3 regions of the Pseudomonas sp. FW305-3-2-15-C-LB1 genome follow, and region 3 is predicted to be linked to each of the others. Evidence: predicted binding sites of a transcription regulator. Region 3 holds the regulator's gene; each other region holds the start of a gene.
The links. The regulator sigma-54, encoded in region 3, starts transcription at its own class of promoters, with help from an activator protein. The targets are predictions, from matches to a motif close to ANTGGCATNNANNTTGCTNT.
Positions count from the first base shown of each region.

Region 1: the regulator sigma-54 is predicted to act here: its motif matches at 5,054-5,073, upstream of glnK (P-II family nitrogen regulator).
Region 2: the regulator sigma-54 is predicted to act here: its motif matches at 2,874-2,893, upstream of flgB (flagellar basal body rod protein FlgB).

Region 1 covers NZ_JBYSZX010000004.1:417,683-425,237, forward strand. Annotated here, with positions in the region: gene AC3WP7_RS11345 (DUF484 family protein) at 1-293, shown strand, start outside; gene xerC (tyrosine recombinase XerC) at 296-1,195, shown strand; gene AC3WP7_RS11355 (HAD family hydrolase) at 1,192-1,887, shown strand; gene sutA (dormancy-specific transcriptional regulator SutA) at 2,071-2,394, opposite strand; gene AC3WP7_RS11365 (secondary thiamine-phosphate synthase enzyme YjbQ) at 2,498-2,923, opposite strand; gene AC3WP7_RS11370 (ammonium transporter) at 3,135-4,472, opposite strand; gene glnK (P-II family nitrogen regulator) at 4,507-4,845, opposite strand; gene AC3WP7_RS11380 (accessory factor UbiK family protein) at 5,268-5,531, shown strand; gene AC3WP7_RS11385 (YifB family Mg chelatase-like AAA ATPase) at 5,745-7,241, shown strand; gene AC3WP7_RS11390 (TetR/AcrR family transcriptional regulator) at 7,238-7,555, opposite strand, start outside.
Region 2 covers NZ_JBYSZX010000002.1:611,287-618,841, reverse strand. Annotated here, with positions in the region: gene flgA (flagellar basal body P-ring formation chaperone FlgA) at 1-732, opposite strand, end outside; gene AC3WP7_RS06660 (chemotaxis protein CheV) at 827-1,759, shown strand; gene cheR (protein-glutamate O-methyltransferase CheR) at 1,802-2,629, shown strand; gene flgB (flagellar basal body rod protein FlgB) at 2,938-3,345, shown strand; gene flgC (flagellar basal body rod protein FlgC) at 3,349-3,792, shown strand; gene flgD (flagellar hook assembly protein FlgD) at 3,809-4,534, shown strand; gene flgE (flagellar hook protein FlgE) at 4,566-5,876, shown strand; gene AC3WP7_RS06630 (hypothetical protein) at 6,037-7,092, shown strand; gene AC3WP7_RS06625 (ribonucleoside-diphosphate reductase subunit alpha) at 7,191-7,555, opposite strand, start outside.
Region 3 covers NZ_JBYSZX010000001.1:219,122-226,676, reverse strand. Annotated here, with positions in the region: gene lptC (LPS export ABC transporter periplasmic protein LptC) at 1-533, shown strand, start outside; gene lptA (lipopolysaccharide transport periplasmic protein LptA) at 520-1,053, shown strand; gene lptB (LPS export ABC transporter ATP-binding protein) at 1,053-1,778, shown strand; gene AC3WP7_RS01105 (RNA polymerase factor sigma-54) at 1,963-3,456, shown strand; gene hpf (ribosome hibernation-promoting factor, HPF/YfiA family) at 3,532-3,837, shown strand; gene ptsN (PTS IIA-like nitrogen regulatory protein PtsN) at 3,848-4,312, shown strand; gene rapZ (RNase adapter RapZ) at 4,315-5,172, shown strand; gene AC3WP7_RS01085 (HPr family phosphocarrier protein) at 5,189-5,461, shown strand; gene AC3WP7_RS01080 (ZIP family metal transporter) at 5,506-6,399, opposite strand; gene AC3WP7_RS01075 (superoxide dismutase) at 6,431-7,042, opposite strand; gene AC3WP7_RS01070 (DUF2753 family protein) at 7,044-7,472, opposite strand; gene AC3WP7_RS01065 (class II fumarate hydratase) at 7,500-7,555, opposite strand, start outside.

The DNA.
Region 1 (7,555 bases), on a different contig from region 3:
GCAGCGACGCACAAACCACCATCGGTGGCCTGCTGTCCGAAGGCAAGACCATCAGCGGCACCTTGCGTGAGCATGAGCTGGACTTCCTGTTTGGGGCCGAACAGCGCAAGCAGATCGGCTCCACTGCCGTCGTCGCCCTCAGTCATCAAGGCCTGCATGGCGTGCTGGCCATCGCCAGCCGCGATCCTCAGCACTACAAAAGCTCCGTGGGTACCTTGTTCCTGACCTACATCGCCGAAGTACTGGGCCGCGTCTTGCCGCGTTTCACCACCGCCCTGCGCGCGGTGCGCTAGCCATGGATCGGCAACTGGACGCTTACTGCGCTCACCTGCGCAACGAGCGCCAGGTGTCGCCCCATACCCTGGAAGCCTATCGACGGGACTTGAACAAGGTCCTGACGTACTGCGAAAAACAACAGATCAGCAGCTGGCAGGCCCTGGATATCCAGGGCCTGCGCAGCCTGATCGCGCGACTGCATCAGGCCGGCCAATCCTCGCGCAGCCTGTCGCGCCTGCTCTCGGCGGTGCGTGGGCTCTATCACTACCTGAACCGTGAAGGCCTGTGCGACCACGACCCGGCCAACGGCCTGTCGCCACCCAAGGGCGAGCGGCGCCTGCCCAAGACCCTGGACACTGACCGTGCCCTGCAACTGTTGGACGGTGCGGTCGAGGATGATTTCCTGGCCCACCGCGACCAGGCGATTCTGGAACTGTTCTATTCCTCGGGCCTGCGCCTTTCTGAGCTGACCGGCCTGAACCTGGATCAACTGGACCTGACCGACGGCCTGGTGCAAGTGCTCGGCAAGGGCAGCAAGACCCGCGTCCTACCGGTAGGCCGCAAGGCACGGGAAGCATTGCAGCTGTGGTTGCCGCTGCGCCTGCTGACCAACCCGGCGGACGATGCGGTGTTCGTCAGCCAGCAAGGCCGGCGTCTTGGACCAAGGGCGATTCAGGTGCGGGTGAAGGCCGCCGGGGAGCGAGAGCTGGGGCAGAACCTGCACCCACATATGCTGCGACACTCTTTCGCCAGCCATCTGCTGGAATCGTCCCAGGACCTGCGCGCCGTGCAAGAGCTACTGGGCCACTCCGATATCAAGACCACACAGATCTATACCCATCTGGATTTCCAACACCTGGCAACGGTATACGACAGCGCCCACCCAAGGGCCAAACGCATCAAGGACGGCGACTCATGAGTATCAAGCTGATCACCTTCGACCTGGACGACACGCTCTGGGACAACGTACCTGTCATCATCAGCGCCGAGGCGTCGATGCGCGAATGGCTGGCGCTTAACGCCGCCAAGGTCGGCGATTTGCCGCTGGAACACTTCGCCAGTCTTCGCCAACAGGTGCTGGAGCGCCATCCCGAGCTGAAACACCGCATCAGCATCCTGCGTCACCGGGTGTTGATGCATGCATTTGAAGAGGCTGGTTATCCGCAGCCTGAGGCCACGGAAATGGCCGATGTGTGCTTCGAAGCATTCATTCATGCGCGCCACCAGCTCACTCCGTTTCCCGAAGCCGAGCCTATGCTCCAGGCGCTACGCCAGCACTTCCTGCTGGGTGTGATCACCAACGGCAATGCCGATGTGCAGCGTGTTGGCCTGGCGGACTACTTCCATTTTGCACTGCGGGCCGAAGATATCGGCATCGCCAAGCCAGATGCGCGGTTGTTTCAGGAGGCCTTGCAGCGTGGTGGCGTGGACGCAAGTGCGGCGGTGCATGTTGGCGATCATCCGGGGGATGACATTGCCGGGGCGCAGCAGGCGGGGTTACGGGCAGTGTGGTTTAACCCGACGGGTAAGGCATGGGAGGGGGACAAGCGACCGGATGCGCAGATTCGTAGCCTGACAGAGTTGCCGGAACTGCTGCGCAGCTGGAAGTAACACCGTAGGTCAACATGTGGGAGGGGGCTTGCCCCCGATTACAGTGGGTCAGCCAATATATTCGTTGGCTGATACACCGCTATCGGGGGCAAGCCCCCTCCCACATTTTTATCGCCGGTAACGTCCAGGCATGAAAAAACCCGCAGCGACGGCGGGCTTTTTCTAACAAGCAGGTGACTGACCTCAAATAGGTCGGCTGCCGTACTTGTTATCCGGCTTCTTCGGTGGGTCTGCCACCACGTTGGCCTCGACTTCCTGCACTTTGCCGCCTTTAGCGAGGAACTCTTCCATCGCACGGGCCAGGGCATCACGCTCTTTGTTCTTGGCTTCAACGCTTGGCAATTCATCTACCGACACAGCTGCCTTGGCTTTGCCTTTGGCGGCCGGGACAGGCGCATCATCGCCACTGTCGTCGTCGGCAACGTCTTCCGCCGCCTCAAGGCCTTCTTCGGTGTCGTCTTCGTCACCTACTTCGAGTTCGTCGTTTTCCAGATCATCGTCGCTCATGTTCTACCTCATGACTTGCGAAAAGCAGATTAGTTATAGCCCAGCTTCACCCTCTGTCGACGGCTGCCGGAAAAAAATCAACATCCACTGGTTAACCAGTGGCTTATGCCCCATCACCGTGCAAGGTGGCGAGGACTTTACGAGCACCGCCATGATCACGGTGCTCGCCCAGATAAACACCTTGCCAGGTCCCCATCGCCAAGCGGCCGGCCTTCACCGGCAAACTCAGCTGGCAGCCCAGGAGACTGGCCTTGAAGTGCGCCGGCAGGTCGTCCGGACCTTCGTCGTTGTGTTCGAACCCTGCGAGGCCTTGCGGCACCAGCGAATTGAAATAACGTTCGAAGTCACGGCGTACCGCCGGGTCGGCATTCTCGTTGACGGTCAACGAGGCCGAGGTGTGCTGCAGCCACAGATGCAACAAGCCCACGCGACAGGCCTTCAATTCAGGCAAGCCGGCCAGCAACTCATCGGTTACCAGGTGAAAGCCCCGGGGCTTGGCCCGCAGGGTAATCAGGGTCTGTTGCCACATACAGTTCTCCGCCCATCGGCGCGCATTCTAGCGCGCTCAGGGAAAAAACAAAGTGCCGAATACGCCTACATGCCTGTAAGACATTGGCATGCGGAAAAGTGCCGTGTGCATCCCATCACAAACACTGGATAAAAACCGGTACAGCTCGTTATGACTGACAAACAACAGACAAAAAAATGCCCGGCAAGCCGGGCATCTTTTTTTCGCGTACTTACAGGTTGTAGCCGCGCTCGTTGTGTTGCGCCAGGTCGAGGCCGACCGCCTCTTCCTCTTCGGTCACCCGCAGGCCCATGACCATGTCCAGCACCTTGAGGATGATGAAGGTCACGATAGCGGTGTAGATCACCGTGAAGCCGACCCCTTTGGCCTGGATCCAGACCTGTGCAGCCACGTCAGTCACCGTGCCGAAGCCGCCCAGCGCAGGGGCTGCGAATACACCGGTGAGGATCGCGCCGACGATACCGCCGATACCGTGCACGCCGAATGCGTCCAGGGAGTCGTCGTAGCCAAGCTTGCGCTTGAGGCTGGTGGCGCAGAAGAAGCAGATCACACCGGCGACCAGGCCGATCACCAGGGCGCCCATCGGCCCGACGGTGCCAGCGGCTGGGGTGATGGCTACCAGGCCAGCCACCACACCCGAGGCGATGCCCAGTGCGCTTGGCTTACCGTGGGTGATCCACTCGGCGAACATCCAGCCCAGCGCCGCAGCAGCAGTAGCGATCTGGGTGACCAGCATCGCCATGCCGGCAGTGCCGTTGGCCGCAGCGGCCGAGCCGGCGTTGAAGCCGAACCAGCCGATCCACAGCATGGCCGCGCCGATCAGGGTGTAACCGAGGTTGTGCGGTGCCATCGGGGTGGTCGGGAAGCCTTTACGCTTGCCGAGCACGATGCACGCCACCAGGCCAGCCACACCGGCGTTGATGTGCACCACTGTGCCACCGGCGAAGTCCAGCACGCCCCAGTCCCACAGCAAGCCACCATTACCGCTCCAGACCATGTGTGCGATTGGCGCATAGACGAGGGTGAACCAGATGGCCATGAAGATCAGCATCGCGGAGAACTTCATACGCTCGGCGAACGCACCGACGATCAGCGCCGGGGTAATGATGGCGAAGGTCATCTGGAAGGTGATGAACACCGCTTCCGGGAACAACGCCGCAGGCCCGGTGATGCTGGCCGGGGTCACGCCCGCCAGGAACGCCTTGCCCATGCCGCCGAAGAAGGAGTTGAAGTTGACGACGCCCTGCTCCATACCGGTCGTGTCGAACGCGATGCTGTAGCCGTAGATGACCCACAACACGCTGATCAGGCCAGTGATGGCGAAGCATTGCATCATCACGGAAAGAATGTTTTTGGAGCGCACCATGCCGCCGTAGAACAGCGCCAGGCCTGGAATGGTCATGAACAGCACCAGCGCGGTGGATGTGAGCATCCACGCTGTGTCACCGGAATTGAGGACTGGAGCCGCCACTTCGTCTGCCGCCATGGCCAGGCTTGGCATTACGATGGACAACAGGGCTCCGAGCCCTGCGAATTTACGCAGAGTCATATTGTTTTCTCCTGGGGCGTTGGGGTTTGGCGGCTTAGATTGCGTCGGTATCGGTTTCGCCGGTACGGATACGAATAGCCTGTTCCAGATTGACCACGAAGATCTTGCCGTCACCGATCTTGCCAGTGTTGGCGGCCTTGGTTATCGCCTCGATAACCCGGTCAAGATCCTTGTCGTCAATCGCGACATCAATCTTCACCTTCGGCAGGAAATCGACTACGTATTCCGCGCCGCGATACAGCTCGGTGTGACCCTTCTGCCGACCGAAGCCTTTGACCTCAGTAACGGTAATGCCCTGCACGCCGATCTCGGACAACGACTCGCGTACATCGTCCAACTTGAACGGCTTGATGATGGCAGTGACTAGCTTCATGAAAACTCTCTCCCGAATTGGTGGACTTGCCCCAGGAAAACAAACCCGTCTCAAGTCTAAGCGCAGTGCCTGGCTTTGTAACGCGTCGTCGCCTCGGCATTTGCCGTTGCGACGCCAGCGAACCACTGGTGACGAAACCTGTACCCCTGATCCGTCGGCGCACTGCATTCGTCACAGCGACTGCATCAGTGCATGGGTCATGATCGTCTAAGCAGAAACCTTGCCAGCTCCGTAAAAATCACTGAAATCAGTCCTTTGCTCACTTTTGCCCAACTGCGGGGCTTTTTGATGGCGGCAATGCGCACAAAAACAGTGCGACACCGCCCGACCCGCTGCGCGAAAAGCGTGCGCTCGCCGCCACGGAAAAGACTATAGACGCTGCGTGGTACACTGCCGGCCAACAGTATTCCGGAATATTTCCCATGCTCGCGCCCAAAGACCTCCTCGACGCCCTGAGCGGCCACGCCTCTCGCCTGTTCAGCGGCGACACCCCGCTGCCCCGCAATGAAATCGAAAGCCAGTTCAAGGCGCTGCTGCAAAGCGGCTTCAGCAAACTCGACCTGGTGAGCCGGGAAGAGTTTGATAGCCAGATGGTGGTGCTGGCCCGCACACGTGCGCGGCTGGAGAGCCTGGAGGCCAAAGTCGCTGAGCTGGAAGCCAAGATGACACCGCCCTCTGCTGAATAAACGCGGTCAGTGTGGGAGCTGGCTTGCCTGCGATGCAGACGCCTCGGTGTATCAGTTGCACGCAGGCGATGCTATCGCAGGCAAGCCAGCTCCCACATAAAGCGCTGCGAACGACGCTGGATACGTTCTGTAAAACCTCCCTCGCCTCGCATTTCTCCACCTCGTCTACCCTTGAAAAACCGCAGGAAGCGGCCCTCTTTTCAAGGAACGAGCATGTCCCTCGCCATCGTCCACAGCCGCGCCCAGATCGGCGTCGAAGCCCCTGCCGTCACCGTCGAAGTGCACATGGCCAACGGTTTGCCATCCCTCACCCTGGTGGGTTTGCCGGAAACCGCCGTCAAGGAAAGCAAGGACCGGGTGCGCAGCGCCATTCTCAACTCCGCCCTGCAATACCCTGCCCGGCGCATCACCCTCAACCTGGCACCCGCCGACCTGCCCAAGGACGGCGGACGCTTTGACCTGGCGATAGCGCTGGGCATCCTGGCGGCCAGCGTTCAAGTGCCGGCGCTGATGCTCGATGAGGTGGAATGCCTCGGCGAGTTGGCGCTGTCCGGCGAAGTGCGAGCAGTGAAAGGCGTGCTGCCGGCCGCGTTGGCGGCACGCAAGGCCGGGCGCACCGTGATAGTGCCGCGGGCGAATGCCGAGGAGGCGTGCCTGGCCTCGGGGTTGAAGGTGATTGCGGTAGATCATTTGCTGCAGGTCGTGGCGCACCTGAATGGGCATCAGCCCATAGAGCCCTACAAGTCCGACGGTTTGCTGTACCTGAACAAGCCATACCCGGACCTGAGCGAAGTACAGGGCCAGCTCGCCGCCAAGCGCGCACTGCTGATCGCGGCGGCGGGCGCACATAACCTGCTGTTCAGCGGCCCGCCCGGCACCGGCAAGACACTGCTTGCCAGTCGCCTGCCGGGTTTGTTGCCACCGTTGAGCGAGCAGGAAGCCTTGGAAGTGGCGGCTATCCAGTCGGTCGTCAGCCTGGCACCGCTGAGTCACTGGCCACACCGACCGTTTCGCCAGCCGCACCACTCTGCATCAGGTCCGGCATTGGTGGGCGGCGGGTCGAAACCGCAGCCTGGGGAGATTACCCTGGCCCATCACGGCGTACTGTTCCTCGATGAATTGCCGGAGTTCGACCGCAAGGTGCTGGAGGTGCTGCGCGAGCCTCTGGAATCGGGCCACATCGTCATTTCCCGCGCCCGCGATCGCGTCAGCTTCCCGGCCCGCTTCCAACTGGTAGCCGCCATGAACCCCTGCCCTTGCGGGTACATGGGCGAACCCAACGGGCGTTGTCGCTGCACGCCGGAGCAGGTTCAGCGCTATCGCAACAAGCTCTCCGGCCCTTTGCTGGACCGCATCGACTTGCACCTCACTGTGGCGCGGGAAACCACCGCGTTGAATCCAACCCAGCAGGTGGGCGATAACACGGCCGAGGCATCGGCACGGGTCGCCCAGGCCCGCGATCGCCAACAGCAACGCCAGGGCTGTGCGAATGCGTTCCTTGACCTGCCAGGGCTGCGCAAGCACTGCAAGCTGACCAAGACCGATGAAGGCTGGCTGGAAACCGCCTGTGAACGGTTGACGCTATCCCTGCGCGCGGCCCATCGTCTGCTCAAAGTGGCGCGTACCCTGGCCGACCTTGAGCACGCCGATAACATCACTCGACCGCACCTGGCGGAAGCGCTGCAATATCGGCCCGCGGCCGTCGGCTAGGGCGCCTCTGGGAAGTCCAGCAGCAGCCGCGCCACTTCCATCACTTCATCCAGGGCCGCTTCGGCCGACTCCATGGATGGTTTGAGCATCAGGTCGTCGGCATAGCCCATCGCCACGGCAAAGATCTGGCGGGCAGCGCGTTGTGGCGAGTCACAACGCAAGACGTTGGCAGCCACACCCCGCTCGATCACCTCGGCGAGCATGCCTTGCCATTGGGCGTTGATCGCCAGGTAAGCCTGGGCCATTTCCGGGTCCTGCATGGCTTCGTCCCAGGCATCCAGCCACAGCGCCCACCCCGCATCGGCGGTGCTTGG
Region 2 (7,555 bases), on a different contig from region 3:
GACCCGCGCCTTGATCACCCGGTTGGAGTTGAGATTCTTCACGCGGATCTGTTCGCTCATGCCGCCGTTGGACAAGGCCTCCCCCGGCATTTTGACCTGCAGCGCGCCACTGCTGGCGGAAATCACTACCTGGTCGCCTTTGCGAATCACCTCGGCCTGCTCCAGATGCACCAGGGTGATGACCTGATCGGTGACCACTGGTCGGGTCAGTTTCTGCCCGACGGCCTGGTCGAGGGAGGTCAGGTAGCCCTGGCTGATCATGCTGATATCGCGCTCGCGCAACACCACGTCCTCGAAACCGATAATGCCCGTGCGTTTAAGTGGACGGGCAACCACCACCACATCGCGGAATAATTTGACCTGAGCGGGCACGAACACCGTCCAGGGCGAGGCGCCGTCGCAACGCACCTTGACCGTTACACGTCCGATGGGCTGGGCGGGGCTTTCCAGGGTGGCTGTCAATTCCTTGTCGCACATTGGCATGCGCAGGCGCGGGTCCAACTGGTTGACCTGGATTTCGTAACGCCCCGGCGTCTGTGTGGTCGCCAGATAATCTTCTACAGTGAACTCAAGAAAGCCCTGGGTGACGCCGATAAGTAGATCAGGCAAGGTGACGTTATCTGCGCGGGCCGTGGCGCCCAGGCCCAAGGCAAGCAGTGCCAGCGGCGCGCAGAGCAGTCTGCAATACCGTGTCAGGTGGAGGCGTCGGGAAACTGTCGTTTTAATATCCATGACCAATAAATAGCAAAGCTCGTGCCGTTTAGTGTTGGGTGCGCGTCACTGCCCTTATAGGTATGGCCGAAGGTTTTAGCGTGGGAGTCAAGGCATGGCAGGAGTAATGGATTCAGTAAACCAGCGCACACAGCTGGTGGGGCAGAATCGCCTGGAGTTGTTGCTTTTTCGCCTGGATGGCAAGCAGTTGTATGGCATCAACGTGTTCAAGGTGCGGGAAGTGCTGCAATGCCCCAAGCTGACGATCATGCCCAAGTCCAGCCCGGTGGTGTGTGGCGTTGCCAACATACGTGGCGCGACGATCCCGATTCTTGATCTGGCCCTGGCCACCGGTTCCGCCGGGTTGCAGGACCGCGAAAACCCGTTCGTGATCATTACCGAGTACAACACCAAGACCCAGGGTTTCCTGGTGCGCTCGGTGGAGCGCATCGTCAACATGAACTGGGAAGAGATCCATCCGCCACCCAAGGGCACCGGTCGCGATCACTACCTAACGGCGGTGACGCGGGTCGACAACCAGCTGGTGGAAATCATCGACGTCGAGAAAATCCTCGCCGAAGTGGCGCCTACCTCTGAGTCGATCTCCGTGGGTGTGGTGGACGCCGAAACCGCGCACAAGGCAGTCTCACTGCGCGTGCTCACGGTGGACGACTCGTCCGTGGCGCGCAAGCAGGTGACCCGTTGCCTGCAAACCGTCGGGGTTGAAGTGGTCGCCCTCAATGATGGTCGCCAGGCGTTGGACTACCTGCGCAAGCTGGTGGACGACGGCAAGAAGCCGGAGGAAGAATTCTTGATGATGATCTCCGACATCGAGATGCCGGAAATGGACGGCTATACCCTCACGGCCGAGATCCGCAACGATCCACGCATGCAAAAATTGCATATCATCCTGCATACTTCGTTGTCGGGTGTATTCAACCAGGCGATGGTCAAGAAGGTCGGTGCCGATGACTTTTTGGCCAAATTCCGTCCTGATGACCTGGCATCCCGGGTTGTCGACCGGATCAAGGCAGCAGATCACAGCTAAGGTGTTTCCCTTGGCGGTCATACGATTTTAGAGGCGGTATCAGTGTCTACAGGTAATTTGGATTTTGAACAGTTCCGGGTCTTCCTGGAAAAAGCCTGTGGCATATTGCTCGGTGAAAACAAGCAGTACCTGGTATCCAGCCGTCTCAACAAACTGATGGAGCAGCAGGGTATCAAGTCGTTGGGTGAGCTGGTCCAGCGCATCCAGGGCCAGCCGCGCAGCGGGCTCAAGGAGATGGTGGTCGATGCCATGACCACCAACGAAACCCTGTGGTTTCGCGATACCTACCCGTTTGAAGTGCTCAAGAGCAAAGTGCTGCCGGAGGCCATCAAGGCCAGCCCGGGCCAGCGCCTGCGCATCTGGTCGGCCGCCTGTTCCTCGGGGCAGGAGCCGTACTCTATTTCGATGTCCATCGATGAGTTCGAGCGGACCAACATGGGCCAGTTGAAGGCCGGGGCGCAAATCGTGGCCACCGACCTGTCCGGCACAATGCTCACCAACTGCAAGACCGGCGAGTACGACAGCCTGGCCCTGGGGCGTGGTTTGTCCCAGGAACGCCTGCAGCGTTACTTCGACCCGAAAGGGGCGGGACGCTGGGCGGTCAAGGCGCCGATCAAGAACCGTGTGGAGTTCCGCTCCTTCAACCTGCTCGACAGCTATGCCAGCCTGGGCAAGTTCGACATGGTGTTCTGCCGCAACGTGCTGATCTACTTCTCGGCCGAAGTGAAGAAAGACATCCTGTTGCGCATCCACGGCACGCTCAAGCGCGGTGGTTATCTGTTCCTTGGCGCTTCTGAGGCGCTGAACGGTCTGCCGGACCATTTCCAGATGGTGCAGTGCAGCCCGGGGATCATCTACCAGGCCAAGTAAGGCTGACGCGGTAAAAAATGTGGGAGGGGGCTTGCCCCCGATGCCGGTGTGTCAGTGATCGATGTATCAACTGAACCGCTGCCATCGGGGCAAGCCCCCTCCCACATTTGTTTTGCGGCAAACCCAAGTAAAGCGGCAACCCTCATTGCCGCTTTACTGGCGCCACGCGGAAACCGCTTGCCGCTTTTCTGGCATTGCCGCTGGCAACCTCCTCCAGAACCCTTGATATACGGGCCTTCGCCAGGTTGGCATGCACCTTGCTATAACCCTGGTAACGAAAAGCAGGTCAGCCCTTGAAGGTTTCCGCCATGAGCATCAGCTTCGATAAAGCGCTCGGTATCCACGAACAAGCCCTGGGCTTCCGCGCCCAGCGTGCCGAAGTCCTGGCCAACAACATTGCCAACGCCGACACCCCGAACTACAAGGCTCGGGACCTGGACTTCTCCGCCGTGCTCGCCGCACAGCAAGACAAGACCAAGAACGGCACCTTCGCCTTGAACATGACCAACAGCCGTCATATCGAAGCGCAAGGCTTGAGCAATGGCGACGAGTCGTTGCTGTATCGCACGCCGATGCAGCCGTCGATCGACCAGAACACCGTCGACGCCCAGTTGGAGCAATCGGCCTACGCCGAGAACTCGGTGAACTTCCAAGCCAGCTTTACCCTGCTCAACAGCAAATTCAAAGGGCTGATGTCAGCCCTGCGTGGAGAGTAAGCCATGTCTCTGTCCAGTGTTTTCAATATTGCCGGCAGTGGCATGAGCGCGCAGACCACGCGTTTGAACACCGTCGCCAGTAACATCGCCAACGCCGAGACCGTGTCTTCGAGCATTGACCAGACCTACCGCGCCCGTCACCCGGTGTTCGCCACCATGTTCCAGGCTGGCCAGAACGGTGGCAGTGATTCGCTGTTCCAGGACCAGGGTGCCGCCGGCTCCGGCGTGCAGGTGCTCGGTGTGGTTGAAGACCAGAGCAACCTTGAAGCGCGCTACGAACCCAACCATCCCGCCGCGAACGAAAAGGGTTATGTCTACTACCCCAATGTCAACGTGGTCGAGGAAATGGCTGACATGATTTCCGCCAGCCGCTCGTTCCAGACCAATGCGGAAATGATGAACACCGCCAAAACCATGATGCAGAAGGTCCTGACCCTGGGTCAGTGATAAGGGGCGCCAAATAATGGCCATCGTTGATACATCAAACAACACGCCGGTCCAGGACCTGTTCAACTCCAAGGTCAAGAACGCCCAGGACAACAGCAGCGTCAGCGACGCCGCCAATAAGGCGACGGGCAAGCAGGCGTTGGGCAAGGATGCGTTCCTGCAACTGCTGGTAACCCAACTGAAAAACCAGAACCCGCTGTCGCCGCAAGACAACGGCGCGTTCGTGGCGCAACTGGCGCAGTTCAGCAGCCTGGAAGGCATCAACACCCTGAACGACTCGGTGAATGCGATCTCCACCAACTTCAGCTCGTCGCAGGCGTTGCAGGCCTCGTCGCTGGTCGGGCGCTCGATCATCATCCAGACCGACAAGGCCATGGTGGATACGAGCAAGAGCATGACCGGTTCGGTGGCGGTGACCTCGGCGGTGGGCAACGTCTCCGTCAAGATCACCGACAAAGACGGCAACGTGGTGCGCACCATCGACATGGGGGCCCAGAGCGCCGGCACCCAGAACTTCATCTGGGATGGCAAGAACGACAAGGGCGAGGTTGCCCCGGCGGGCACCTACACCTTCAACGCCACCACCAAGAACGACAAGGGTGACTCCGTTGCCCTGGCCACTTCGCTGCCCGCGACGGTAACGAGCGTGACCCTGAGCAAGACCGGCGGCGAAATGCTGCTGAACCTGGCGGGCGGCATGGGCAGCGTCAAGCTGTCGCAAATTCAGACTATCGGTACATAGAGCCGGCTAAATACGGCAGAGGGAGAGAAACATGTCTTTTAACATCGGCCTTAGCGGCCTCTATGCGGCCAACAAACAACTGGACGTGACCGGCAACAACATCGCCAACGTCGCGACCACTGGCTTCAAGTCGTCCCGTGCGGAATTCGCCGACATCTACGCCGCGTCCAAGCTGGGCACCGGCCAGAACAGCATCGGCAACGGTGTGAACCTGGCGGCCGTGTCGCAGCAGTTCACCCAGGGTGACGTCAACGGCAGCGGCGGTATCCTGGACATGGCGATCCAGGGTGGCGGCTTCTTCGTGCAGAAGGGCAGCGACGGTTCGCTGGAGTACACCCGCAGCGGTGCCTTTCGTGCCGACAAAGACGGCTACATCACCAACAACACCGGCACTTCGCGCCTGCAAGGCTACGCGGCAGATGCGGATGGCAAGATCATCAAGGGCGGCCTGACCGACCTGCAACTGAACCTGTCGAACCTGCCGCCCAAGGCCTCCACCAAAGTGGATTCCACCAGTAACCTGAACTCCTCGGAGCCGGTGATCGACCAGGTGGCCAAGCCGTTCAACCCGAACGACACCAGCACCTTTACCACCCAGTACAGCACCACCTTGTACGACTCCCAGGGCAACGCGCACCCGATGGTGCAATACCTGGTGAAAACCGACGGTAACAAGTGGAATGCCTATACCCTGATCGATGGTCGCAACCCCGACGGTTCGGCGCCAACCGGCACCCCATCGACTCCACCTGTGCCATCGACCTTGACCTTTGACGGCGCCGGCAAGCTCACCAGTGTGGTCACCGGTGGTGTCTCCGATAAGACCCTGACCATTACCGGTTGGGTTCCTGGCACCGTGACCAATGGTGTGTGGAAGGCCAACGGTGCGGATGCGAACCCAACAGGTATCGCCGTCAACATGGCCAACATCACCCAGTACAACTCGGCCACCTACCGCAACCCACCGGTCACCGATGGCTACGCCACCGGCCAGATCACCGGGCTGAAAATCGACGGCAGCGGCGTGTTGTTCGCCACGTTCAGCAACCAGCAGAGCAAGGCCATCGGCCAGATCTCCCTGGCCAGCTTCAACAACGAGCAGGGCCTGCAGCCAGCCGGCGGTACTACCTGGAGAGAGACCTTCGCCTCCGGCCAGCCGGGTTACGACACCCCGCAAGCCGGTACCCTGGGTTCGATCGTGGCCAACTCCCTGGAGAACTCCAACGTCAACCTGACCAACGAGCTGGTGGACCTGATCAAGGCCCAGAGCAACTACCAGGCGAACGCCAAGACCATCTCCACCCAGAGCACCATCATGCAGACCATCATTCAGATGACGTGATGCTGTAGACCTGACGTTCCAGCCCAGGAAAGCCCCTCGAGAGAGGGGCTTTTTTTTGCGTGCAGTTCTATATCCCGATCTTTCCAATAGGAACCGATCACTCCGTTCTTTCCACTTATCCAGACGTAAGACATTTTGGATCATAGGGGGAGCGCTAGGTATGTGGGGGTCGTCGGCATCTGCCCAAGAGGCTGGAGGTGCGCGTCATAGTGTGGCCTGGGATCGGTATTACCCGGTAGATGTGAGCCGTTCGCAGAGTGCAGCGCAAGACACAGGCTCCAATAAGCAAACGATCAGTCAGTTGCTCAAGGAACTTGAAGATGCCGAGAAAACGTCGAAGAACCAGACCGTTCGGGATCTGCGTGACAAGCTCAATAAAATACGAGAAGAACTTGGCGATGAGAAATTCAAGGAGATCCTCGAGGAGCTGAAGAAAGACAGGACTGACGCCTGGTGGGAGTGGTTGAAGGCAATGTTTCCGGGCCTGTTTCCCGATGAGCGTCCTCCCGCGCCTCCCTCACAGGCACCTTCTCCGCGCGGCGCAGGCGGCGTTAGAGTCAATCCGCAAGACTTTGGCCCCTCCGAAGCCATGAGCAACAAGCCCATTACCGAGGGGGCTAACTATTTCAATTACAAACCAGACAACAGTGACCCAGGTAGAAAACCGGACAATATCTGGAGCGGCTTCAGTCAGGGGCCGGATGGAAACTGCATCACCGTTTCGGCGATAAAAGCCGCAATGATGCAGTTCGGCCAGAAACCTACCGATGTGTTCAAGGAGGTTAAGGAAACGAGCAACGGCTATGAAGTGATGATGCGAGACGGTTTCAAGCTTTCCTTGACCAAAGATGAGTTGAGACAGGCTGCTACTCACGCGCGCTTCAGGGGCGATGATCCGGCGATGATGACGGACGCCAATTTCATGTATGCCGCGAGTGCCAAGCGGGCGCAGATAGAAAACAACGACGGTTGGGCCGGACGCAGTTTCCAGGCGGCAATGAACAGCCTCAATGATGGTGAGTTCGCGCGTGAAGGGCTGGACCGTTTGGGCTTGAGAGGCCATTACAGGCCGGCGACAGACGCTGATTTGAGAAGCAGCAAAGTGGGGACGGTGGAGTACGGCAACCATTCGATGGCGGTGATCAACGGCCGGGTCGAGTTGTGGGGCCGGCGCGGTGGCGCGCCTCGGTCGGGTATAGCGACCGTGTTGTTTTAGGTCGAATACGCTTTGTTTCCGGGCAAAAGAAAGCCCCCGATACACCAAAGGTCTATCGGGGGCTTTCAACCTTGGGTTAAACCCAAGGCAGGCTCAGCTTACTGGCAAGCTTCGCAATCCGGCTCGTCAATCGCGCAGGCTTTTGGCACTGGCGCCGGGCCGGCTGGCGCAGCAAGCACCGAATCATCACCGTGGTTGCCGCCGCTGGAAACAGCGTTCAGCTTACCGGTGTTGATGGTCGACTTCTCGGTGCTGGTCGCGGCCAGGGCACGGAGGTAGTAAGTGGTTTTCAGGCCACGGTACCAGGCCATGCGGTAGGTCACGTCCAGCTTCTTGCCCGATGCGCCGGCGATGTACAGGTTCAGCGACTGAGCCTGGTCGATCCACTTCTGGCGACGGCTGGCCGCGTCAACGATCCACTTGGTGTCTACTTCGAAGGCGGTCGCGTAGAGCTCTTTGAGTT
Region 3 (7,555 bases):
TCATCGCCGCGCTGTTCCTGGCGGTGGGCTACTGGAATATCAGCCCGGAGCGCTTTCTCGACCAGCCTGCTGCGCAGGTTGACGAGGGCGCTATCGACTATTACGCCATCAATGCCAAAAGCGTGCAGTTCCTGCCTGACGGCAAGGTGCAATACGAGATGACCTCGGACAAGGTCGAGCATGTGAAGGCCACCGAAGTCACCCTGCTGACCAACCCGGACATGAACATTTACCGCGGTACCGAGTTCCCATGGCACGTCACCAGCAAGCGTGGCGAGGTCAACCCGGACGGTACCGAGGTGGAACTGATCGACTCGGTGCGCATTGCGCGCACTGACGATAAAAGCCGTGAGACCGTGATTACCAGCAGTCGCATGACCGTATTCCCGCAGAAGCAATATGCGCAGACCGAGCAAGACGTTAGAATCGACGGCGCTGGCGGTGTATCGACTGGCAAGGGAATGAAAGCGTATTTGAAAGAAAGCAGGATACACCTGCTATCGAACGTAAGAGGACAGTATGAGGCTCGTTAAAACTCTCCCTATTTTGCTCGGCCTGGGCGCAGCACTGGGAAGCGTGAGCGCCTGGGCTCTGCCGAACGATAGCCAGCAGCCGATCCACATTTCAGCTGACGATGCGCAACTGGATGACAAGCAAGGCGTGGCCACCTACACCGGCGGCGTGATCATCACGCAGGGTTCGATGAAAATCACCGGCAATACCGTGACGCTTACGCGCACCAAGACCGGCGATATCGATGTCGTGACCTCGGTCGGCAACCTGGCTTACTTCGAACAGAAGCAGTCCGCGACCGATACCGGACCGATGAAGGGCTACGGCAAGACCATCCAATACCATGCCCAGCAGAACCGCATCGTCCTGATCGACCAGGCCAAGGTGCTCAGCCCCGATGGCAACTCCACGGAAGGTGAGAAGATCACCTATGACACCGTGAAACAGATTGCAAACGCCGGTCGTGCCAATGGCAACAAGGTCACCGCGCCTCGTCCACGGATCGACATGGTTATCCAGCCGAAGAAGAAGGCCGAGTAATGGCAACCCTGAAAGCCCAGCATCTGGCCAAGGCCTATAAAAGCCGTCAGGTCGTGCGCGACGTCAGCCTGTCGATCGACAGCGGCCAGATCGTCGGCTTGCTCGGCCCCAACGGCGCCGGCAAGACCACTTGCTTCTACATGATCGTCGGCCTGGTCCAGGCGGACCAGGGGCGCGTGCTGATCGATGACCTGGACGTGAGCCACCAGCCAATGCACGGCCGCGCCCGTGCCGGTATCGGCTATCTTCCACAGGAAGCGTCGATCTTCCGCAAACTGTCGGTGTCGGACAATATCATGGCGATCCTCGAGACCCGCAAGGAACTCGACCGTGACGGCCGTCGCAAGGAGCTGGAAAGCCTGCTGCAGGAGTTCCACATCAACCATATCCGCGACAACCTCGGCATGAGCCTGTCCGGTGGTGAGCGTCGCCGCGTGGAAATCGCCCGCGCCCTGGCCACTGCACCCAAGTTCATCCTGCTGGACGAGCCGTTTGCCGGCGTCGACCCGATCTCGGTCGGCGACATCAAGCAGATCATCCATCACCTCAAGGCCAAGGGCATCGGCGTGCTGATCACCGACCACAACGTCCGTGAGACGCTCGACATCTGCGAAACCGCCTATATCGTCAATGACGGCCAGCTGATTGCCGAAGGTGATTCCGCGACAATCCTGGCCAATGAACTGGTCAAGGAAGTGTATCTGGGTCACGAGTTCCGCCTGTAAACACCGTGGTGTCACGGCGTTCGCCAAGGTGCGCGGGAGTCAATGAAAACCTCCGGATTTTTATTGTTACCGCGCTCTAGGCAAAGCACCCGACATCAGGCATATAATTTGCTTATGTTTGGCGCTCACGCGCCCTGTCGTGGATGGCGCATTGCGCCGGCGAATAAGGTGTTAAGCCCCTGCCATGAAACCATCGCTAGTCCTGAGAATGGGCCAGCAGCTGACGATGACACCGCAGCTGCAACAGGCCATCCGCCTGCTCCAATTGTCGACCCTGGACCTGCAACAGGAAATCCAGGAGGCCCTGGAGTCCAATCCGATGCTCGAACGCCAGGAAGAAGGCGACGACTTCGATAATGCAGACCCGCTGGCCGATAACATCGAGCAAAAACCCAATTCCGACGTGCAGGAACCCTCCTACCAGGAAACCGCCCCCACGGTGGACAACCTTGAGGAAGGCGAATGGAACGAACGCATTCCCAACGAGCTTCCGGTCGACACCGCCTGGGAAGATGTCTACCAGACCAGCGCCAGCAGCCTGCCCAGCAACGACGATGACGAGTGGGATTTCACCACCCGCACCTCTGCCGGCGAGAGCCTGCAGAGCCATCTGCTATGGCAACTGAACCTGGCACCGATGTCGGACACCGATCGCCTGATCGCCGTAACCCTGATCGACTGCATCAACAATCAGGGTTATCTAGACGAGACGCTCGAAGAAATTCTTGAAGCCTTCGACCCCGAACTGGATATCGAACTGGACGAGATCGAAGCCGTCCTGCACCGCATCCAGCAGTTCGAGCCTGCCGGTATCGGCGCGCGCACCCTCAGCGAATGCCTGCTGCTGCAATTGCGCCAGCTGCCGGCCAAGACCCCATGGCTCGCCGAGGCCCAGCGCCTGGTCACCGACTACATCGACCTGCTGGGCAGCCGCGACTACAGCCAGTTGATGCGCCGCATGAAGCTCAAGGAAGACGACCTGCGCCAGGTCATCGAGCTGGTACAGAGCCTCAACCCGCGCCCTGGCTCGCAAATCGAGTCCAGCGAAGCCGAGTACGTGGTTCCCGACGTGATCGTGCGCAAGGACAACGAGCGATGGCTGGTGGAACTGAACCAGGAGTCGGTGCCACGCCTGAGGGTCAACCCGCAATATGCCGGTTTCGTCCGCCGCGCCGACACCAGCGCCGATAACACCTTCATGCGCAACCAGTTGCAGGAAGCCCGCTGGTTCATCAAGAGCCTGCAAAGCCGCAACGAAACCCTGATGAAAGTCGCCACCCAGATCGTCGAGCACCAGCGCGGCTTCCTGGAATACGGCGACGAGGCGATGAAGCCGCTGGTACTGCATGACATCGCCGAAGCGGTGGGCATGCATGAGTCGACCATTTCACGCGTGACCACGCAGAAATTCATGCATACCCCACGGGGTATTTATGAACTGAAATACTTTTTCTCCAGCCACGTCAGCACCTCCGAAGGCGGTGAATGCTCGTCCACGGCGATCCGCGCGATCATCAAAAAACTGGTTGCCGCGGAAAATCAGAAAAAGCCATTGAGTGACAGTAAGATCGCTGGTTTACTGGAGGCACAAGGCATTCAGGTCGCCCGTCGAACCGTCGCCAAGTACCGCGAGTCCCTCGGGATCGCGCCTTCCAGCGAGCGTAAGCGTTTGATGTGACGGGCGGGCCACAGCGTTCCAGTGGCAGGCGCCTTTGCCTGCCGCTTTATGCACTGGCAACGAAGGAGAAGCTGTATGCAAGTCAACATCAGTGGACACCATGTAGAAGTCACCCCTCCACTACGCGACTATGTCGAGCAGAAGCTGAGGAAGCTTGAGGGTCATTTCGACAAGATCACCAACGTGCAGGTCATCATGAAGGTCGACAAGCTTCAGCAGAAAATCGAAGCGACTCTTCAGATACCCGGTGGAGAAGTGGTCGCCAATGCCGAACATGATGACATGTATGCAGCAATCGACTTGCTCACCGACAAGCTTGACCGCCAACTCAAAAAGCATAAGGAAAAGAATCTGAGCCTGCTTCAGGGCACAGGTCGTTAACTCTCCCCCCATGATCCGACTTGAAACCATCCTGACCCCCGGCCGTTCCCTCGTGAACGTGCCGGGTGGCAGCAAGAAGAAAGCCCTCGAACAAATTGCCAACCTGATCGCGCGCGAAGTGCAGGATCTGGAGATGCAGGATGTCTTCGACGCGTTGATTGCCCGTGAAAAACTCGGCTCCACCGGTTTTGGCAACGGCATCGCCATTCCTCACTGTCGCCTCAAAGGCTGCGAAACACCTGTCAGTGCCCTGCTGCACCTGGAAGCCCCCATCGATTTCGACGCCATCGACGGTGCGCCGGTAGACCTGCTGTTCGTCCTGCTGGTCCCGCAAGCCGCTACCGATGCGCACCTGGAACTGCTCCGGCAGATCGCCAGCATGCTCGACCGCAAGGAAGTACGCGACAAACTGCGTAGCGCCAGCAGCAATGAGGCGTTGTACCAGGTTGTCCTGGATGAACAGAGCGGGCAGTAACCATGCGCTTGATCATCGTCAGCGGCCGCTCCGGCTCGGGTAAAAGCACCGCCCTCAACGTTCTTGAGGACAACGGGTTCTATTGCATCGACAACCTGCCCGCTGGCCTGCTGCCAGAGTTGGCGGAACGCGCCTTGATCCATACCGAACTGGCCCAACCGCTTGTCGCCGTTTCGATTGATGCCCGTAACCTGCCCAGCCACCTCGAGCGATTCCCGCAATTGCTCGAGGAAGTGCGGGGCAAGCACATTCATTGCGACGTGCTGTACCTGGACGCCGACGAAGAGACCCTGCTCAAACGCTTCTCCGAGACCCGCCGGCGCCACCCCCTCAGCAGCTCCCATCGCTCTCTGGCCGAAGCCATCGAAGACGAAACCAAGCTGCTGGGACCGATCATTGACCTCGCCGACCTCAAGATAAACACCACCAGCCTCAACCTGTACCAGTTGCGCGATGCCATCAAGCTGCGCCTGCTGAACCAGCCGGAGCCGGGCACGGCATTCCTCGTGGAGTCGTTCGGGTTCAAGCGCGGCATGCCGGTCGACGCCGACCTGGTGTTCGATGTGCGCTGCCTGCCTAACCCGTACTGGAAACCGGAGCTGCGTGACCAGTCCGGGCTGGATCAGCCCGTGGCCGATTACCTGGCGGCGCAACCGGATGTGGAGGAGATGTTCCAGGATATTTCCACCTACTTGCTCAAATGGCTGCCACGCTTTGCTGCAAGCAACCGCGCCTATGTCACCATTGCCATTGGCTGCACTGGCGGCCATCACCGCTCCGTCTACCTGACCGAGCGCCTGGGCCAGGTGCTGCAACAAACTCTCAAGAACGTCCAGGTCCGCCACCGCGACCTTAGCTGAAAGGAACACCCCCGCGATGCCCGCTCTGGAAATTGAAATCATCAACAAGCTGGGCTTGCACGCCCGCGCCTCGGCCAAGTTCGTGGGCGTAGCAGGGCAGTTCCCCTGCCAGATCCGCGCCGGGCGTACACCGGAATCCATGGTCGACGGCAAGAGCATCATGGCCATGATGATGCTGGCGGCCGGCAAGGGCACCCGGATTCACTTGAAGACGGAAGGCGAGCAGGAAGACGAAGCAATGGCCGCGCTGGTGGCGCTGATCAACAATTACTTCGACGAAGGTGAATAACCCTCTGTAGAAGCGAGCTTGCTCGCTCCTACAGTAGACTTTACCTACCCCAAAGCGGTGTCCATCACCATCATCAAGCAAAAACCGATGCACAGGCCCAGGCTGGCGAGTTTTTCGTGACCATTGCGTCGCGATTCGGGGATGACTTCGTGGGTCACCACCAACAGCATCGCGCCAGCAGCCAGGGCCAACCCCAAAGGCAACAACACTTCGGCCAGGCTGACCAGCCAGGCGCAGAGCACAGCGAATACGGGCTCCACCAGACCTGATGCAGCGCCGATCAGGAACGCCTTGACCCGCGACATTCCCGCCCCGGCCAACACCAACGCAATCACCAGTCCTTCGGGCACGTCCTGCAACGCGATGCCCATGGCCAGGCTGTCGGCATCCGGCATGCCACCACCGGCGGAAACGCCTACCGCCATGCCTTCGGGGATGTTGTGGGCGATGATGGCGAACACGAACAACCAAATTCGCGGAGGAATTACCGGCTTGTCCGGCGTGCCCACCAGCATTTCCGGACTCGCCCCGGAGACCTTACGGTCAACCAAGTACAACCCGAATGCTCCCAGCATGATGCCAAAGCTGATCAAACCACTGGCACCCCACGGTGAGAGCCCCAGGCTTTCAGCCGCGGCAATGCCCGGGACGATCAGCGAAAACGCCGTCGCCGCCAGCATCACCCCTGCACCAAAACCCAGCAATGTGTCGCTCAGCGCCACCGGCATGCGTCGGATCACCAGTACCGGGACCGCGCCCAGCGCCGTCCCCAGAGCGCAAATGGAGCCGCCTTGCAGGGCGCGCAGGATACGCGGTTCCAGGTTCAGCCAGGCCAGCCCGTGGGCCACCAGCAATGCAGTACCTGCCAATAGCAGCAGCGAGCCAAACGCATAACGAAACATTCGTCCGCTGCTGATCGCCAGTGTGTCAGTCCCCATAGTCGGCCTTAGATCTTGTCGAGGGTGATTTTCAGGCCAAAGCGGCCTGATAGCGGGCGGCAACTTCTGGCCAGTTGATAACACTGTAGAAGGCATTGATGTATTCGGGGCGGCGGTTCTGGTACAGCAGGTAGTAGGCATGCTCCCAGACGTCCAGACCGAGGATCGGTGTATTGCCGTTCATCAATGGACTGTCTTGATTACCACTGCTCTCCACCACCAGAGTCTTTTGCGGGGTGACGCTCAGCCAGGCCCAACCGCTTCCGAAGCGCGTCAACGCGGCTTTGGTGAAGGCTTCCTTGAAACTCTCAAAACCACCCAACTGTTCGTCGAGGGCTTTGCCCAACGCACCTTCGGGCTTGCCACCGCCTTTGGGCGACATCACCGCCCAGAACAACGAGTGGTTGGCATGGCCGCCGCCCTGATTGATCACCGCTGCGCGCAGTTTTTCCGGCAGTTGCTGCACGCTGGACACCAGTTTCTCGACCGGCCAGCCCGCAAACTCGGTGCCTTCGACCGCTGCGTTGAGGTTATTGATGTAAGTCTGGTGGTGCTTGGTGTAGTGAATCTCCATGGTTTGCGCATCGATATGCGGTTCCAGGGCGTCATACGCGTAAGGCAAGGCAGGCAAGGTGTAAGTCATTTCAATGTGCTCCGTAGTGGGGCGTGGCGGGCTGCGCCGCAGTACCGCCCAGCAAGCGATGGGTGCGAGGGTATTCGCCGTGATCGCTGATGAAATTCAACAGTTCGACATAGGTTTTGCTGCTCTGGCGCAGCGCCGCTTCCCGCAACTGCGGGCTCAGGCGCGGGTCCTGCATGGTCTGCAACAGACGCTGGTGGATAGCGCAAAGGTATTCCGCGCTTTCTTCCGGCTGGTTCAGCCGCAGGTGCAGGTCGGCCAGGTTGTGATGGGAAATGACGCAAGCCGCCACTGCTTCGTCGGCATCTGCCCAGCGCTCGAACAGCACTTGGGCCAGGGCCAGGGCTTGCAAGTAAGCCTCGCGAGCGTCAACCAATTCACCCGCCATAAAGCAGCGATTGGCCCGTTCGATCGTGCGTTTCCAGTGCTCCATGGTGAGCCTCCAAAGCAGAGTCGGTGATTACACGCCGCCGGCCGTGAGCTTTTCCGGATCCAGCAGGATTTCCAGTTGGCTGC